DNA from 3 places in the Mycolicibacterium grossiae genome. Region 2 is predicted to be linked to each of the others. Evidence: predicted binding sites of a transcription regulator. Region 2 holds the regulator's gene; each other region holds the start of a gene.
The links. Region 2 encodes LexA, which represses DNA repair genes until DNA is damaged. Its sites were predicted from a motif close to CGAACANNTGTTCG; they were not measured.
Positions count from the first base shown of each region.

Region 1: the regulator LexA is predicted to act here: its motif matches at 2,445-2,458, upstream of FZ046_RS12045 (error-prone DNA polymerase).
Region 3: the regulator LexA is predicted to act here: its motif matches at 3,194-3,207, upstream of ruvC (crossover junction endodeoxyribonuclease RuvC).

Region 1 covers NZ_CP043474.1:2,518,334-2,524,487, forward strand. Annotated here, with positions in the region: gene FZ046_RS12025 (SDR family oxidoreductase) at 1-81, opposite strand, end outside; gene FZ046_RS12030 (MaoC family dehydratase) at 164-1,033, shown strand; gene FZ046_RS12035 (DUF899 domain-containing protein) at 1,037-1,717, opposite strand; gene FZ046_RS12040 (hypothetical protein) at 1,862-2,158, opposite strand; gene FZ046_RS12045 (error-prone DNA polymerase) at 2,472-5,765, shown strand; gene FZ046_RS12050 (TetR/AcrR family transcriptional regulator) at 5,852-6,154, shown strand, end outside.
Region 2 covers NZ_CP043474.1:3,537,935-3,544,088, reverse strand. Annotated here, with positions in the region: gene FZ046_RS17070 (proteasome assembly chaperone family protein) at 1-779, shown strand, start outside; gene FZ046_RS17065 (alpha/beta fold hydrolase) at 823-1,845, shown strand; gene FZ046_RS17060 (PhzF family protein) at 1,892-2,593, shown strand; gene nrdR (transcriptional regulator NrdR) at 2,602-3,072, opposite strand; gene FZ046_RS17050 (LysM peptidoglycan-binding domain-containing protein) at 3,172-3,618, opposite strand; gene lexA (transcriptional repressor LexA) at 3,830-4,531, shown strand; gene FZ046_RS17040 (LGFP repeat-containing protein) at 4,537-6,154, opposite strand, start outside.
Region 3 covers NZ_CP043474.1:3,662,388-3,668,541, forward strand. Annotated here, with positions in the region: gene FZ046_RS17715 (alpha/beta fold hydrolase) at 1-774, opposite strand, end outside; gene FZ046_RS17720 (TetR/AcrR family transcriptional regulator) at 838-1,437, shown strand; gene FZ046_RS17725 (mechanosensitive ion channel family protein) at 1,441-2,676, opposite strand; gene FZ046_RS17730 (hypothetical protein) at 2,822-3,136, shown strand; gene ruvC (crossover junction endodeoxyribonuclease RuvC) at 3,240-3,812, shown strand; gene ruvA (Holliday junction branch migration protein RuvA) at 3,809-4,396, shown strand; gene ruvB (Holliday junction branch migration DNA helicase RuvB) at 4,403-5,464, shown strand; gene FZ046_RS17750 (DUF1304 domain-containing protein) at 5,481-5,879, shown strand; partial or broken gene FZ046_RS28225 (GGDEF domain-containing protein) at 5,984-6,154, opposite strand, start outside.

The sequences.
Region 1 (6,154 bases), 1.0 Mb from region 2:
GGGACGGGACAGGATCTCGGTGACGACCCGGCGTCCGATGAACCCGGTACCGCCGGTAACGACATAGCGCACGAGAGCCATGGTCACCCGCGCGGCGTGCGGCGTCAACCACCCGGCTACTGTCCGAGACGACCGTCCGGCGCCCGTCCTGCGAGGAGACCCCATGCCGATCAACCCCGACGCCATCGGCGCCACGACCGATCCGCAGCGCTTCTCGTGGACCGACCGCGACACGCTGCTCTACGCGCTCGGCGTCGGCTGCGGCACGGCGGATCTCGCATTCACCACCGAGAACAGCCACGACGTCCCGCAGCAGGTGCTGCCCACCTACGCCGTCATTGCCTGCCCCGCCTGGGGTGCCGCCGCGCACGTCGGCGACTTCAACTGGGCGATGCTGCTGCACGGCAGTCAGCGCATCCGCCTGCACCGCCCGCTGTCCCCGGCCGGAGCGCTCGACGTCACCTCCGAGGTGGCCGACATCCAGGACAAGGGCGAGGGCAAGAACGCCATCCTGGTGCTCAAGGGCACCGGTACCGACCCGGACACCGGAGAGGTCGTGGCCGAGTCCTGGTCGACCGCGGTGATCCGCGGTGAGGGTGGTTTCGGTGGTCGGCCGGGTGAGCGCGCGGTCGCACCGGCGATCCCCGACCGGGCCCCGGACGCGTCGGTCGCCCTGCCCACCACCGAGGACCAGCCGCTGATCTACCGGCTCTCCGGGGACCGCAACCCGCTGCACTCCGATCCGTGGTTCGCGCAGAACCTCGCCGGCTTCCCGAAGCCGATCCTGCATGGCCTGTGCACCTACGGCGTCGCGGGCCGCGTGCTGGTGGCCGAACTCGGCGGTGGTGACGCGACCAGGATCCGCGCCGTCGGCGCCCGGTTCACCTCCCCGGTGTTCCCCGGCGAGACGTTGACGACGTCGGTGTGGCGCACCGAGCCCGGCCACGCCGTGTACCGCACCGAGGCCGCCGGCGCCGACGGGTCGAACTCGCGCGTCGTGCTCGAGGACGGCACCGCGGAGTACGTCGACTGAGACTCAGGCCGTCGGTCCGTAGAGGCCCGCGACGGCCGGCGAGTCCAGCCACTTCGAGTAGGTGGGACTCTGCGGCCAGCCGTCGGGGGAGTCCTGCCACTCCTCCTGCCGGCCGAACGGCAACAGGTCGATCAGCGCGAAGGTGTGGCTGAGCTGCTCGGTGCCGCGCCCGTTGGTGTGCCACGTGCGATACACGGTGTCGCCGTCGCGCAGGAACACGTTGACGGCGAAACCCTCGCCGGGCGCGGCGTCGACGTCGGCGCCGAACGTCGTCCCGGCGGCGGAGTACCAGTCCATCTGGTTGCCGACCTTCGCCTTGTACGCCAGCGCCTCGGTGATCGGGCCGTTGGTCACGATCACGAACCGGGCGTCGTAGGCGTCGAGGAAGTCGAGCCGGGTGAACTGCGAGGTGAACCCCGTGCAGCCGCCGCACTGCCACTCGGCGCCGTCGCTCCACATGTGGTGGTAGGTGATGAGCTGGCTGCGCCCGTCGAACAGGTCGGCGAGCCGGACCGGGCCGTCGGCGCCGGTGAGCGTGTAGTCGGGCAGTCGGACCATCGGCAGCCGGCGGCGCTGCGCGGCGATGGCGTCCAGTTCACGGGTGGCCGCCTTCTCGCGGCGGCGCAGCTCGTCCAGCGTGGTACGCCAGGTGGCGTGGTCGACGACCGGTGGGGCGGCGGTCATGGTGCCGGGGGTCTGTGTCTCGGGGGTCTGGGTCTCGGTGGTCGGTGTCTTCGGGGTCACGGTGCCTCCTGTGGGATGCGGGTCCTGCCCGACGGGCTCTTCCGACATGGTGACCCCGAAGACGGCGAGAAGTCATCGCAACGGTCAGGGCGTCTCGGTGGTGCAGTGGACGGTCACGTGGGCGGTGCCCCAGTCACCGTCCAGTTCCGGCGCGTGCACCCGGGTGGTCTGGCAGCCGTCCCACGACGTGCGGTGCGATCCGTTGACGTGGACCTGATAGCCCTGCGCCTCGAGTTCGGCGATGGCGCCCGCGGCGTCCTCGCCGCCGCTCGGTAGCGCCTGCGCCGTGGCGGCGGACCCGAGTGCCGCCGCGAACAGCGCCGCCGTGACCGCCACCGTGACGCCGAAGGGACTCCGTGTTCTCGTCTCGTTCATCCTCATGTCATCGACGGTATGGGCGTTCGATCGACCGCGTAAAGGACGACTGGGCGAATTCATAGAATGGCGTTTCGGTGCTCAGATGAATAAGAGACCCTCCCCGTTTCGGGGAGGGTATCGGGGTGTCGAGCATTGTGGCGCAACGTGATTCGGCCGGCTCGATGCGTCGTGTCCCCCACGATATTGCCGCCGCGAAGGTTTGGTAATCCGATTGTCGAACGATTCATCGGAATCTCATGGGAATGGCTTCGTCCTTCGAGAATTCGACGTGACCGTCCGATGCGCGCATCGAACGCACGTTCGATAGACTGGGCGCGTGGATTGGTTCAACGGCCCGCCGAGCTGGGGTGAGATGGAGCGCGTCCTCACCAGCAAGCCGCGTCGGGCCGGGATCCCCATGGCCGAGCCGCCCGGCGACGGCGGGGACAGTCCTGCCTGGTCGCGCAAGCGTGGCGCCTACGAGCCGGTCGGGGAGGTGCGCGGCCGCTCGGCGGTCCCGTACGCCGAACTGCACGCCCACTCGGCGTACAGCTTCCTCGACGGGGCGAGCACGCCGGAGGAACTGGTCGAGGAGGCGGCCCGGTTGGGCCTGCGCGCCATCGCCCTCACCGACCACGACGGGCTGTACGGCGTGGTGCGGTTCGCCGAGGCCGCGCAGGAACTCGGCGTGGCGACGGTGTTCGGCGCCGAGCTGTCGCTGAGCAACGTGCCCCGCACCGAGGATCCCGACCCGCCCGGCCCGCACCTGCTGGTGCTCGCCCGCGGCCCCGAGGGTTACCGGCGGCTGTCCCGTCAGATCTCGGCGGCCCACCTCGCAGGCGGCGAGAAGGGCAGGCCGCGATACGACTACGACGCGCTGACCGAGGCCGCCGGCGGGCACTGGCACGTCCTGACCGGATGCCGCAAGGGGCATGTGCGGCAGGCACTCTCGAGTGGCGGACCGGACGCCGCCGCGGCCGCACTCGCCGACCTGGTGGACCGGTTCGGGGCGGACCGGGTCAGCATCGAACTGAGTCGGCACGGCCATCCGCTCGACGACGAACGCAACGCCATCCTGGCCGATCTGGCGCCCCGCTTCGGCGTCGGCGTCGTCGCCACCACCGGAGCGCACTTCGCCGAGCCCTCGCGCGGGCGGCTCGCCATGGCGATGGGCGCCATCCGGGCGCGCCACTCGATGGACGAGGCGGCCGGCTACCTCGCTCCGCTGGGTGGGGCGCACCTGCGGTCCGGGGACGAGATGGCCCGGTTGTTCGCCCACCGCCCCGACGCGGTCACCGCCGCAGCGGATCTCGGTGAACAGTGCGCGTTCGGGCTGGCGCTGATCGCGCCCAAGTTGCCGCCGTTCGACGTCCCCGAGGGGCACACCGAGAACAGCTGGCTGCGCCACCTGACCATGGTCGGCGCGCACCGCCGGTACGGTCCGCCGCAGCGGGCGTCGCGCGCCTACGAGCAGATCGAGCACGAGCTGCGGGTGATCGCCCAACTCGACTTCCCGGGCTACTTCCTGGTGGTCGACGACATCACCCGGTTCTGCCGGGAGAACGGCATCCTCGCCCAGGGCCGGGGGTCGGCGGCCAACTCCGCGGTCTGCTACGCCCTGGGCGTCACCAACGTCGACCCGGTGGCCAACGACCTGCTCTTCGAACGGTTCCTGTCGCCGGCGCGCGACGGGCCCCCCGACATCGACATCGACATCGAGTCCGACCTGCGCGAGCAGGCGATCCAGTACGTCTACGAGCGCTACGGCCGCGACTACGCCGCCCAGGTGGCCAACGTCATCACCTACCGCGGGCGCAGCGCGGTGCGCGACATGGCCCGGGCGCTCGGCTTCTCCCAAGGGCAGCAGGACGCGTGGAGCAAGCACATCAGCCGGTGGAACGGCCTGCCCGACTCGCCCGACGTGGAGGACATCCCCGAGTCGGTGATCGACCTGGCGCTGCAGGTGAAGAACCTGCCGCGGCACATGGGCATCCACTCCGGCGGCATGGTGATCTGCGACCGGCCGATCGCCGACGTCTGCCCCGTGGAGTGGGCCCGCATGGAGAACCGCAGCGTGCTGCAGTGGGACAAGGACGATTGCGCCGCAATCGGTTTGGTGAAGTTCGACATGCTGGGCCTGGGCATGCTCTCGGCGCTGCACTACTGCATCGACCTCGTCGCCGAGCACAAGGGCCTCGACGTCGACCTGGCGCAGCTCGACCTCTCCGAGCCGGCGGTCTACGAGATGCTGCAGCGCGCCGACTCGGTGGGCGTGTTCCAGGTGGAGTCCCGCGCGCAGATGGCCACCCTGCCCCGGCTCAAGCCGCGGGTGTTCTACGACCTGGTGGTCGAAGTGGCGCTCATCCGGCCCGGACCCATCCAGGGCGGCTCGGTGCACCCGTACATCAAGCGGCGCAACGGCGAAGAGGAGGTGACCTACGACCACCCGTCGATGGAACCGGCGCTGCACAAGACGCTGGGGGTGCCGCTGTTCCAGGAGCAGCTGATGCAGCTGGCGGTCGACTGTGCCGGGTTCTCCGCAGCCGAGGCCGACCAGCTGCGCCGCGCGATGGGGTCCAAGCGTTCCACCGAACGGATGCACCGGCTGCGGGACCGCTTCTACGACGGCATGCGCACCCGGCACGGCATCACCGGTGCGGTGGCCGACCGGATCTACGAGAAGCTCGAGGCGTTCGCGAACTTCGGCTTTCCGGAGAGCCATTCGCTGAGCTTCGCGTCGCTGGTGTTCTACTCGTCGTGGTTCAAGCTGCACCACCCGGCGGTGTTCTGCGCAGCGCTGCTCCGGGCGCAGCCGATGGGGTTCTACTCGCCGCAGAGCCTGGTGGCCGACGCCCGACGGCACGGCGTGGTGGTTCGCGGCCCCGACGTCAACGCGAGCCTGGCGCACGCCACGCTCGAGGACGCCGGGATGTCGGTCCGGCTGGGACTGGCCGAGGTCCGGCACATCGGCGAGGACCTCGCCGAGCAGATCGTCGGCGAGCGTGGCGCCCACGGGCCGTTCACGTCGCTGGTCGACCTCACCGGACGCGTGCAGCTGTCCGTGCCGCAGACCGAGGCGCTCGCCACCGGCGGGGCGCTGGGCTGCTTCGGCATCTCCCGGCGCGAGGCGCTGTGGGCGGCCGGGGCGGCGGCCAGCCAGCGGCCCGACCGGCTGCCGGGAGTCGGATCCTCCTCGCACGTACCGGCTTTGCCCGGGATGACGCATCTGGAGCTGACGGCCGCCGACGTGTGGGCCACCGGGGTGTCCCCGGACAGCCACCCCGTGCAGTACCTGCGCGAGCGGCTCGACGAGATGGGCGTCGTGCCCGCCGACCGGTTGCTCTCGGTGCCCGACGGCAGCCGGGTGTTGATCGCGGGCGCCGTGACCCACCGACAGCGTCCCGCCACGGCGCAGGGAGTGACGTTCCTCAACCTCGAGGACGAGACCGGGATGATGAACGTGATGTGTTCGAAGGGCCTGTGGGCCAAGCAACGCCGGCTGGCGCAGACCGCGTCGGCGCTGGTGATTCGGGGCATCGTGCAGAACGCGACGGGTGCGGTCACCATCGCCGCCGACCAGCTGCGCCCGCTGGACCTGCGGGTGAAGACCAAGTCTCGCGACTTCCAGTAACACGCCAGGAAGTTCGTCACCGCCCCGAGTGTGGTCTGATCTAGATCGACGACCGGCGTCGTCGGCCCACCTCGGACGGGAGACAGATGGCGGGGCGCCCTCGGCAGTTCGATCGCAGCGTCGCGTTGAAGCAGGTTCAAGAGGTGTTCTGGGTGCACGGATACGACGGCACCGCCATGTCCGACCTCGTCGAGGCGACGGGTCTCGCGTCGGGCCGGCTGTACGCCGCGTTCGGCGACAAGGAGAACCTGTTCCTGCAGGCCGTCGACCTCTACCGGGCCGAGGAGGGCGCCTTCGTCGACCGGGCGCTCGCCGGGGAAGCCGTGCTGGCGCGGGCGCTGCGGCGCATGTTCCGCGACGCCATCGAGGTGTACACCCAGCCGACCCAG
Region 2 (6,154 bases):
CGTCGTTCGCCATCGACGACCTGCTCGACTACCGGTCCCGCAGACCGCTCATGACCTTTCACACCGATCACTTCACCGGCTACGACGACCCGGAACTCAACCTCTACGCGCTGCACGACAGCGTCGGCACGCCGTTCCTGCTGCTGGCGGGCCTGGAACCGGACCTGCAGTGGGAGCGGTTCATCACCGCGGTGCGGCTGCTCGCCGAACGCCTCGGCGTGCGCCGGGTGATCGGGCTGGGTACGATCCCGATGGCCGTGCCGCACACCCGCCCGGTGTCGATGACCGCCCACGCCAACGACAAGGAGCTGATCGCCGGCCACACGCCGTGGGTCGGCGAGGTGCAGGTGCCGGCGAGCGTGTCCAACCTGCTGGAGTACCGGATGGCCCAGCACGGCCACGAGGCCATGGGCTTCACCGTGCACGTGCCGCACTATCTGGCCCAGACCGATTACCCGCCGGCTGCAGAGGCGTTGCTCGCCGAGGTCGCGCGATCGGCGTCGCTGCAGCTGCCGCTGGCGGCACTCGGCGAGGCCGCGGCCGAGGTGCATCAGAAGATCGACGAGCAGGTGGAGACGAGCGCCGAGGTCGCTCAAGTGGTGACGGCGTTGGAGCGACAGTACGATGCGTTCGTCGCCGCTCAGGAGAACCGGTCTTTGCTGGCACGGGACGAGGACCTGCCCAGCGGCGAAGAACTGGGCGCGGAGTTCGAGCGATTCCTCGCCCAGCAGGCCGGCGACGACCCCGACGAGGGGGACGACGGCACCACAGCGCCCTGACGGGCCGAGGACCGGCCGGAACCCGGCCGGTGAGGAGTTGGCCATGACGGACCGCACGCCGAACCTCCGCACCGTCCGCGACGTCTCGCCGTCGCTGCACTACCGCACCATCCACGGCTACCGCCGGGCCTATCGCATCGCGGGCTCCGGTCCGGCGATCCTGCTGATCCACGGCATCGGGGACAACTCCACGACGTGGAGCACCGTGCAGACGATGCTCGCCCAACGCTTCACGGTCATCGCGCCCGACCTGTTGGGGCACGGCAAGTCCGACAAGCCCCGCGCCGACTACTCCGTCGCCGCGTACGCCAACGGCATGCGGGACCTGCTCAGCGTGCTGGACGTCGAACGCGTCACCGTCGTGGGCCACTCACTCGGCGGCGGCGTGGCCATGCAGTTCGCCTACCAGTTCCCGCAACTGGTGGACCGGCTGATCCTGGTGGGCGCCGGCGGCGTCACCAAGGACGTCAACGTGGCCCTGCGCGTCGCCTCGCTGCCGATGGGCACCGAGGCACTCGCGCTGCTCCGCCTGCCGCTGATGCTGCCCGCGCTGCAGCTCCTGGGCCGGGTCGGCGGACCGCTGCTCGGCCGGACCCGCGCGGGACGTGACGTCGAGAACATGTTGCGCATCCTGGCCGACCTGCCCGAACCCACCGCGTCGTCGGCCTTCGCCCGAACGCTGCGCGCAGTCGTCGACTGGCGCGGTCAGGTGGTGACGATGCTCGACCGCTGCTACCTCACCGAATCCGTTCCCGTGCAGCTGATCTGGGGGTCGCACGACTCGGTCATCCCGGTCAGCCACGCCCGCATGGCGCATGCCGCGATGCCGGGGTCGCGACTCGACGTGTTCGACGGTTCCGGGCACTTCCCGTTCCACGACGATCCCGACCGCTTCGTCGAGATCGTCGAGAAGTTCATCGACGGCACCACTCCGGCGGTGTACGACCAGGAGCTGCTGCGGACACTGCTGCGCACCGGAGCGAGCGAACAGACCCTCACCGGGCCGCACGACACCCGGGTGGCGGTGCTCGACGCGATGGGCGCCGACGAACGCAGCGCCACCTAGGGCGGAGCCGGCCTCCGCACCGGCGCCGGCGAACTAGCATGCCGTCATGGCGATCGACGTGAGCGTGCTGCGGGTCTTCACCGACGCCGAGGGTCGGTACGGCAATCCCCTCGGCGTCGTCGATGCGGCCGCCGTCGCGCCGCGCGAGCGGCAGACGTTGGCCACCGAACTGGGCTACAGCGAGACGATCTACGTCGACCTGCCGGCGCCCGGCGCCTCGAGCGCGACGGCGCACATCTTCACTCCCGCCGCGGAACTGCCGTTCGCCGGACACCCCACCGTGGGCGCAGGCTGGTGGCTCGCGCGACGCGGGACGCCGGTCAAGACGCTCCGGGTGCCGGCGGGCGTCGTCGCCGTGGATCGCGAACAGCTGCCCGACGGGGACGTCACGGTGATCCGGGCGCGTGCGGACTGGGCGCCCGAGATGTCGCTCTACGACCTCGGCACGGCCGAGGCGGTGCTGGCAGCCGACCCCGACGACTACACCGACGACGACGTCGAGCACTACGTGTGGGCGTGGACCGACCGCGCCGCAGGTGCCATACGGTCGCGGATGTTCGCCCCCGGCCTCGGCATCGTCGAGGACGAGGCCACCGGCGCGGCGGCGGTGCGGATCACCGACCATCTCTCCTGCGATCTGGTGATCACGCAGGGGCGGGGATCTCAGATCCGCACGTGGTGGGATCCGCAGGGCTGGGTTCGCGTCGCCGGACGCGTCGTCGACGACGGCATCCGGCGGGTCGGCTGACGCGCGCCTCAGCGCGCGGGCGCCGCCTTGGTGGTGCGGTGGGTGCGCAGCGCCTCGATCTCGCGCTCGAAGTCCTCGGCCGAGGAGAACGACCGATACACCGACGCGAACCGCAGGTAGGCGACCTCGTCCAGGTCGCGCAGCGGACCCAGGATCGCCAGACCGACTTCGTTGCTGGGTACCTCGGGCGAACCGAGCCCGCGCACGGCGTCCTCCACCTGCTGCGCCAGCAAGTGCAGCGCGTCGTCGGCGACGTCGCGGCCCTGGCAGGCACGCCGGACGCCCTTGACGACCTTCTCGCGGCTGAAGGGCTCGGTGACCCCGCTGCGCTTCACGACGGCGAGCACGGCGGTCTCCACCGTGGTGAACCGCTTGCCGCATTCCGGGCACGACCGACGCCGGCGGATCGCCTGGCCCTCGTCGGCCTCGCGGGAGTCGACGACCCGGCTATCGGGATGACGACAGAACGGACAGTGCACCACCGCTCCTTCGCCGCCGCTGGGATGAGACCGGAATGTTCCGGCCCCATACGAGCGTACCGAGGGACGGCAGGGTGTCTCACGGCGCATGGCGGCGGGTCAGCCGACCGGGGCGATGAGCGTCTGCCCGGCCGCGACACCCGCGGTGTCCAGCTCGTTCAGTTCGCGGATCCGCTCGACCGTCGGGCCGACCGGGGCGTCGGGCGCGATGCGAGCGGCGAGCTGCTGCAGCGACTCCCCCGTCTGGACCTGGACCACGGCCAGCTCCCCGGGCACCGGCGCCGGCGTCTCCGGTGCGGCGCCGAACTGCGCGACCAGGCCGAGCCACACCGTGATTCCCGCCGCGACCAACGCCAGCAGCACCGTGGTGACCGGCGTGATCGGCTTGCGCCGGTGCGAAGCCCGCGACATCAGGACACCGGTGCCGGAGTAGCGCAGCGGTGCGGCGGCCGGCCGACGGCGCTGCGGCGACCGGCGGGCCGCGGGACGCGGACGCACCGGACGGGCGACCAGTTCGGTGGGGTAGTCCCGGGTGATGATCGTCATCGCGAGGCCTTTCGGTTCGGGCGTTTCCGGTCTTTCCGGAAACGGTCGTTCGCCTGTGTGTTCGAAATGTACTCGATCACGTGTTCGATGAATAGAACACGTGATCGAATCGTTGCCGACGATATCCGGGGCCACCGACACGCCCCGGCGACCGCGACACGCGTCGAACACATGTTTGATTCTCGAACGGTCTCGGACTACATTCGGCGCCATGAGTGACAGCAGCGACACGCCGAACGGCGCGGACGCACGTCGTCCCGCCGGCAACGACGCCGGACTGACCGAACGACAGCGCACCATCCTCGAGGTCATCCGCACCTCGGTGACCACCCGCGGCTATCCGCCGAGCATCCGCGAGATCGGCGACGCCGTGGGACTCACGTCCACGTCCTCGGTGGCCCATCAGCTGCGCACCCTCGAACGCAAGGGCTATCTGCGGCGCGACCCCAACCGCCCACGCGCCGTGGACGTCCGCGGCGCCGACGATGCCGTCACGCCGATCGTCGCGACCGACGTCGCCGGCTCCGACGCCCTTCCCGAGCCCACCTTCGTCCCCGTGCTGGGTCGAATCGCCGCGGGTGGTCCCATCCTGGCCGAGGAGGCCGTCGAGGACGTCTTTCCGCTGCCCCGCGAACTGGTCGGCGAGGGCTCGCTATTCCTGCTCAAGGTCGTCGGCGAATCGATGGTGGACGCGGCGATCTGCGACGGCGACTGGGTGGTCGTCCGGCAGCAGAACGTCGCGGACAACGGCGACATCGTGGCCGCCATGATCGACGGCGAGGCCACGGTCAAGACGTTCAAGCGCACGCGCGGCCAGGTGTGGCTGATGCCGCACAACCCGGCGTTCGATCCGATCCCGGGCAACGACGCCGCGATCCTCGGCAAGGTCGTCACCGTCATCCGCAAGGTCTGACGGCGCTAGCCCCTGACGAAGCCGTTCGTCAGCGCGAACTCCTCACTGGCGAACCAGATCTCGGCACGCACGCGGTCGTACTGCACGCTGGTGGGCAGCCAGTAGAGCCCCGTCTTGGTGTCGGCCTTGATCGGGTAGCCCGCCGGTGCGGTGTACGGGTCCCCCTGCGCCAGGCGCAGCGACGTCTGACTCGGTGCGGTGTCGTCGAGCTGGATGGCCGCATGCCGACCGCTGGGCGGGCCGCTCGACGGCTCCGGATCGGCCGCTGCCGAGGCCGCCGCTCCTGCCACCGGCGCGGCGAACGCGTCCTCGAACACCGGGTCGTCGAACTCGTCGCGCGCGGGATCGCCGTCATGGACGTCGTCACCGAAGCCATCGTCGAAGTCATCGCCGAGGCCGTACGCGTCGGCAGCCTCGTCCTCGCGGTCTACGGCGGGCGTCAGGGGTCCGTCGGTCGGGTCGCTACCCGCGTGCCGACCGGTCTCCGAACGGCCGCCGAACAGCTCGTCGAACGCCGCGGTCGCCGGCTCGTCGGCCGCCCCGCGATCGGCCGGCCCGCGATCGGACCCTTCGCCGGGGGACGCCGCATCTCCGGACACCTCGTTCCCGGGTATGGCGTCCTCGGAGACCACCCGCGTCGGTGCGGTGTCGATCGCGTCCTGGTCCTCGTCGAGGTTCGCCTCGGGACCGATGTCCGGTACCGCGGAAGCACCCGGCGCCGGCGCCGGCCCGGCTGCGGGTACGCCGGCCGGGCCGTCGGAGCCCTCACCGGGCATGGCCCATGCGCTCAACGGCACGAACGGTGGCTGGTCGGTCCCGGCCGGGGACTCGGCGGCCGGCACCGGTCCGGACTCGAAGTCCTGGTCGTCGTCGTAGTCGTCGTAGTCGTCGAACCGGTCGAGCGGCGGGCGGTCGTCCGCGCGGCGCCGGTGCAGCACCACGGCGGCCCCCACCGCCGCGACGAGCAGCACCACCGGCACGATCACCAGCAGCCACCACCACTGGCGGTACCACGGTCGGCCGTCCGCGGCCGCCTGCGGGTCGTCGCCCTGGGTCGCCTGCGGCGCGTCCTGGCCCGGAACCCGAACTCCCGCGAGGTCGGCGGCGAGGTTCGGTGGCTCGGTGCTGAAGGCCTTGGTCGAGCGGTTCCAGGAGATGGCGCCGTTCGCGAACTTCTGCGTGACGACGTCGTCGCTCTCGGTCTGATCGGCGGTCGGCGCACCGAGCGTGCCGGTGGCGCCGCCGAGCGTCGACCAGGCGGCGTTCATCGCCCCACGGACGATCACGGCGCCGAAGTCGGGTGTCCAGAAGATGACCGGCTCGTCGGCGGCGGTGAAGGCCGCGAACCGGCTCGCCGGCGCCAGTCCCCCGTCGGCCTCGTTGGCCTTCGGGAAGCCGAGGTCACCGCCGGGTCCGCCGACGCTCTCGTACTTCGCGAGCACCTGGCCGGTGAGCACGTTGGCGCCCGTGGCCGGGCTGTAGAAGATCTTCCCGCCGTCGAAGGTCTGCACCAGGCCGTCCCCGGCGACCGGTTCGGCCGGACCCTGCGCTGCACCGAGCGGGCCCAGCGGGCCGCCCGCCGCGCGCCGGGCGGCGTCGATTTCCGAGGTGGCGTCGCCCGGG
Region 3 (6,154 bases), 120 kb from region 2:
GACCAGCACCTTCGCGTCGTCGACGTAGCGCAGCGTCCCGCCGGTGAGGTCGGCGAGCGCCTCGGCGTGCGCCACGGGCATCACCCGGTTGCGGCTCCACAGCACCAGCACGTCACCACGGAAGTCGGCCAGCCGGCGCGTCGCGCGCACCAGGTCGCCGGCGTCGAAGCGGGTGCGCGCGTACTTCAGCAGGTCGCGGCGGATCCGCACGTCGGCCAGGCCGGGCGCGGTCCACGCGGTGACGACGTCCTGCGGAATCGAGCGGGCGGCCATCATCCCGAACATGAAGAATCGGTCGCGCAGCCACCGGATGCGCAACTGCCGCATCGCGAGCCCGGCCGTGCCGGTCGTGCGGGTGGCCAGCCAGGTGACCTTGCCCGGGAACCCGGGTGGGAAGTTGTCGAACGCCTCCGACGGGCAGATCACCAGCCGTGCGACGCGCTGGTCGCGCCCGAGGTCGGTGAGGAACAGCGGACCGCCCCAATCGGTGACCACGAGCGTCACGCCGTCGAGGTCGAGGGCGTCGAAGAAGTCCGCGACGATGCCGACCATGCCGCGCAGCGCGAGGTCCGCGTCGGCGTCCATCGGGATCCGGTGCCCGCCCAGCGGAAGCACCGGCAACAGGTAGCGGAAGCCGCTCGGCAGCAGGGGGAGTGCGAGGTCCCATTGCGTGTCGTTCATCAGCAGTCCGTGCAGCAGGACCACGGGCGGTCCCGCGGGGTCGCCCTCCTCGCGATACTCCAGCGTGCCCGCACCGACCCGAACCGCCTCCATGGCGCCTCCATTAGAACGTTGATTCTAGAACGTATGCTCTAGTGTGTTCGACGGGAGGCGATCTTGGCAAGGACCACACGGGAATCGATCCTGACCGCCGCGGCGGAACTGATGCGGCGCCGCGGGTACGCCGCGGTGGGGATGAAGGACGTCGTCGCGGCGTCCGGCGCGCCGATCGGCTCGCTGTACCACCACTTTCCAGGCGGCAAGGTGCAGCTCGCCCGCGAGGCGCTGGTCAACGCTGGCGCCGCCTACGGCCTGCTCATCCCGACGCTCATCGACCCGCACGACGACCTCGGCGTCGCCATCGAGGCGGCGTTCGCGCAGGCCGCCGAGGACATGGCGGGCACCGGCTACGCCAACATGTGCCCGGTCGCGAGCGTGGCGGCCGAGGTGGCCGACACCGTCGACGAACTGCGCGCGGCATCAGCGGACGTGTTCGGGTCGTGGCTCGACGGCGGGACGGCGTACTTCACCGCCCGGGGGCTGTCACCGTCGGACGCCCGCGAGGTCACCGTCGCGCTGGTCGGCGCACTCGAGGGCGCCTTCGTGCTCGCGCGCACGCTGCGGAGCACCGAACCGCTGCTCGTCGCGGGCCGCGTCCTCGCGCGGGGCTACCGCGGCGTCGCATTGAGCGACGCCGCGGCGCACCTGCCCGGCTGACCGTCAGCCGCGGCCGTTGAACCGGGCCAGGTCGTCGCCGAACTGATCGACGCACCGCTCGTCGAAGGCCCGCGCACGCTCCTCGGCCTCCGGGCTGCCGGAGAACAGGCTCGACGCCACCCGTGACGTCTCGCCGTCGCCGTGCGGCCGGTGGGTGATGGGCTCGTTGTCGGGCTCGTACTGCACCAGCCGCTGCATCGGCAGTGCGCCGCCCGCGCGCTGCAGCCAGTGCACCAAGCCCTCGCGCACCGCGCAGCGCAGGTCGAACAGTGCGCCGGCGTTGGGCGCGCTGACCACGATGCGCACGCGGACGACGCCGCCCACGGCGTCGGTCACCTGCAGCACGCCGCGGCGGCCGTCCCACTGGTCGCTGCGGGCCAGCAGCCGGTCCAGTTCGGCGCGCATCTCGTGGAACGGCACCCGGAAGTCCACGTCGAACTCGACGGCACCCATGATCTCGGTCGCGTTGCGGGTCCAATTCTCGAACGGGGTCGTGGTGAAGTAGGTCGACGGCAGCACCAGCCGACGTTCGTCCCACAGCCGCACCACCACGTAGGTGAGGGTGATCTCCTCGATGCGGCCCCACCAGCGGCCCTCGTCGAGTTCCACGACGTCGCCGACGCGGATGGCCCCGGAGAACGCGATCTGCATGCCGGCGAACAGCGCACCGAGCGACGTCTGCGCCGCCAGACCGGCGACCACCGACAGGACACCGGCCGAGGCGAACAGCGTGGTGCCGATGTCGGAGAACGCCGGGAACGTCATGAGGATCGCCGCGACGCCGAGCACCACGACGACCGCGATGGCGAGCCGGCGCAGCACCTCGACCTGCGTGCGCACCCGCCGCCACCGGCGGTCGGCGTCGGTGATCTCGTCGTCACCGCCGGCGAACCGCGAGATCGCACGGCGCTCGGCCACGAACACGAAACTGACCACCAGCCAGGTGAAGGTCGCGATGTTGACGATCAGCAGCGTGTGGTCCACCCACCCGCGCCAGGAATCCGAATCGTCGCTCGTCCGCTGCACGGCGATCTGTGCGGCCAGCACCGTCAGGGTGGCCCGTACCGGGAGACGGCTGTACGTCGCGACGTCGTCGACCACCGCGCTGCGCCGGCCGATGCGTCTCAGCACCCAGGTGAGGACCACCCCCACGAGATAGGCGATGACCACCGCACCTGCCACCCAGGCCAGGGTGACCGCGAGGTTGGTTGCAGACTCCAGTTCGTTCTCGTCGGGCATTGCGTGAAATCAGCTCCCACGGATCGGGTTCGGCTTCGGTCGAGGCGGTGGAATGACACCGCCGTCACTCCCCATATCCGCCATGGCGGGAGTTCAATCTGCCCGTCGGGCCACGACGTCGTCACATCGTGCGCACAATGACCCCGTGGCAGCGGTGACCGACCCCAACGGCGTGCAGTGGAACGTGCATCGGCGCTGGTGGCCGTTTCCCGACGTGACCGACGTCATCGACCTCGACTGGTTCCTCCTCAGCCTCGTCGTCGCCGTGCCGTTCGTCGTGCTGTGGCCCGTCTGGTACGCCGCCAAGTTCTGCGGCGTCCGGTGGCGCATCGTCATCGAGCGGGACGGCACCCAGGTCGGCCACGAGCTGGTGCGCGGCTCGCGCCATGCGCGGGCCCGTGTCGCCGACCTGGCCCTGACCATCGCTGCGGGTCGCCGCTCCGGTCACTTCGTGCTGTGACGCTCTGACCCGGTGGGCGTGTCCCTGACCGCCACCGCGACGCCGGCGGGCTAGGATCGAACAGCTGTTCGGGCCGTGAGCGTTTCGAGTGAAGGGGAGTGGCGTGCGCGTGATGGGCGTCGACCCCGGGCTCACCCGGTGTGGCCTGTCGGTGATCCAGAGCGGGCGGGGACGGCAGGTCACCGCTCTCGACGTCGACGTCGTCCGGACCCCGTCCGACGACCCGCTGGCGCTGCGTCTGCTCACCATCAGCGACACCGTCGAACATTGGATGGACACGCACCTGCCCGACGTCGTCGCCATCGAGCGGGTGTTCGCCAACAACAACGCCAACACCGCGATGGGGACCGCGCAGGCCGGCGGCGTCATCGCGCTGGCGGCCGCCAAACGGGGCATCGACGTGCACTTCCACACCCCCAGCGAGGTCAAGGCCGCGGTGACCGGAAATGGTCGCGCGGACAAGGCCCAGGTCACCACGATGATCACGAAGATCCTGGCGCTGCAGGCCAAGCCGACACCGGCCGACGCGGCCGACGCCCTGGCGCTGGCCATCTGTCACTGCTGGCGCGCGCCGATGATCGCCCGGATGGCCGCGGCCGAGGCGCTGGCCGCCGAGCAGAAGCGCACGTACCAGGCCCGGCTGAAGGCCAAGCAGGTGTCGCGGAGCGCGCCGTGATCGCGTCGGTGCGCGGCGAGGTGCTCGACATCGCCCTCGACCACGCCGTCATCGAGGCCGCCGGCGTCGGCTACAAGGTGATGACCACCCCGGCGACCCTCGGCACGTTGCGCCGCGGTGCGGACGCCCGCCTGATCACCGCGATGATCGTGCGCGAGGACTCGATGACGCTCTACGGGTTCGCCGACGCCGAGTCCCGCGACCTGTTCACCACGCTGCTCGGCGTCTCCGGTGTCGGGCCGAAGATCGCGTTGGCGACGCTCGCGGTGTACGACGCGGCGGCCCTGCGGGCGGCGCTCGGCGACGGCGACGTCACGGCCCTGACCCGGGTGCCCGGCATCGGCAAGCGGGGCGCCGAGCGCATGGTCCTCGAACTGCGCGACAAGATCGGTCAGGTGTCGGCTGGGTCGGCGCTGACCGGCATGGGGTACGGCATCCGCGGTCCGGTCGTGGAGGCGCTCGTCGGTCTCGGGTTCGCCGCCAAGCAGGCCGAGGACGCCACCGACAAGGTGCTCGCCGACGACCCGGACGCCACGACGCAGAGCGCGCTGCGGGCGGCGCTGTCCATGCTGGGGAAGAAGTAGTCGTCGATGGGCAGGTTCGAGGACACCGAGGACCCCGACACCCGCGAGGTGTCGCCGGCGCTGACGGTCGGCGAGGGCGACATCGACGCCAGCCTGCGGCCGCGCTCGCTGGGCGAGTTCATCGGCCAGCCCCGCGTCCGCGAACAATTGCAGCTCGTCATCGAGGGGGCGAAGAACCGCGGCGGCACGCCCGACCACATCCTGCTGTCCGGGCCGCCCGGCCTCGGCAAGACGTCGCTGGCGATGATCATCGCGGCCGAACTCAACTCGTCGCTGCGCGTCACCTCCGGCCCGGCGCTGGAGCGGGCCGGCGACCTCGCCGCGATGCTGTCCAATCTGGTCGAGGGCGACGTGCTGTTCATCGACGAGATCCACCGGATCGCCCGGCCGGCCGAGGAGATGCTCTACCTCGCGATGGAGGACTTCCGCGTCGACGTCGTCGTCGGCAAGGGGCCGGGAGCCACGTCGATTCCGCTGGAGGTCGCGCCGTTCACCCTGGTGGGCGCCACCACGCGGTCCGGCGCCCTCACCGGCCCGCTGCGGGACCGCTTCGGGTTCACCGCCCACATGGACTTCTACGAGCCGGCCGAACTGGAGCGGGTGCTGCTGCGGTCGGCAGGCATCCTCGGCATCGAACTGGGGCAGGAGGCGGGCGCGGAGATCGCCCGCCGGTCCCGCGGGACGCCGCGCATCGCGAACCGGTTGCTGCGCCGTGTCCGCGACTACGCGGAGGTACGCGCCGACGGCGTCATCACCCGCGACGTCGCCAAGCTGGCGCTCGAGGTCTACGACGTCGACGAACTGGGTCTCGACCGCCTCGACCGCGCCGTGCTGTCCGCTCTGACCCGCAGCTTCGGCGGGGGACCGGTCGGCGTGTCGACCCTGGCGGTCGCCGTCGGCGAGGAGCCGACCACCGTCGAGGAGGTCTGCGAGCCGTTCCTGGTGCGGGCCGGGATGATCGCCCGCACGCCGCGTGGGCGGGTCGCGACCAGCCAGGCGTGGCGGCACCTGGGCATGACGCCGCCCAGCGGAGTCACCGGGCTGGGGCAACCCGGCCTGTTCGAATGAGGACAGAGGAGACCCGATGATCGTCAGCGCGCTGGTGTTCGCGTCGCTCGCCGCCCTGCTCCACGTGTACGTCTTCGTGCTCGAGTCGTTCCTGTGGACCGCACCCCGGACGCGCGCGACCTTCGGCACGACCGCCGAGGAGGCGGAGGCCACCAAGCTGCTGGCCTACAACCAGGGCTTCTACAACCTCTTCCTGGCCGTGGTCACCGCGGTCGGCGTCGGCGTGACGATCTCCGGCGGCACCGCGGTGGGTGCCGCGCTGGTCTTCGCCGGCGCGGGATCCATGGCGGCCGCCGCGATGGTGCTGTTCGCTTCGGCGCCGTCGAAGGCGCGGTCGGCAATCGTCCAGGGCACCTTGCCGCTGCTGGCGGTCGTCCTGCTGGGCGTCGGCCTCTCGACGAACCCGTCCGGGTAGACCGACGGGCGGCGCGCGCCCGTGCGTTCGGCCGCGGGCGACGTGGCGCGAACGCGGTCGCCGCCGTCCCGCTTCGCCGCGTACATCGCACGGTCGGCGGACTCGAGCAGTCCCTGCACGAACGACCGGATGCCCTCGTCGGGCACGCGCGTCACCGACGCGCTGGCCACGCCCACGCTCGCCGTGACCCGCCACGGCGTCGCGGCGATCTCGTGCCGCATCCGTTCGGCCAGTCCGACCGCGTCCCGTCGTGCGCCGACCACTCCGACGACGAA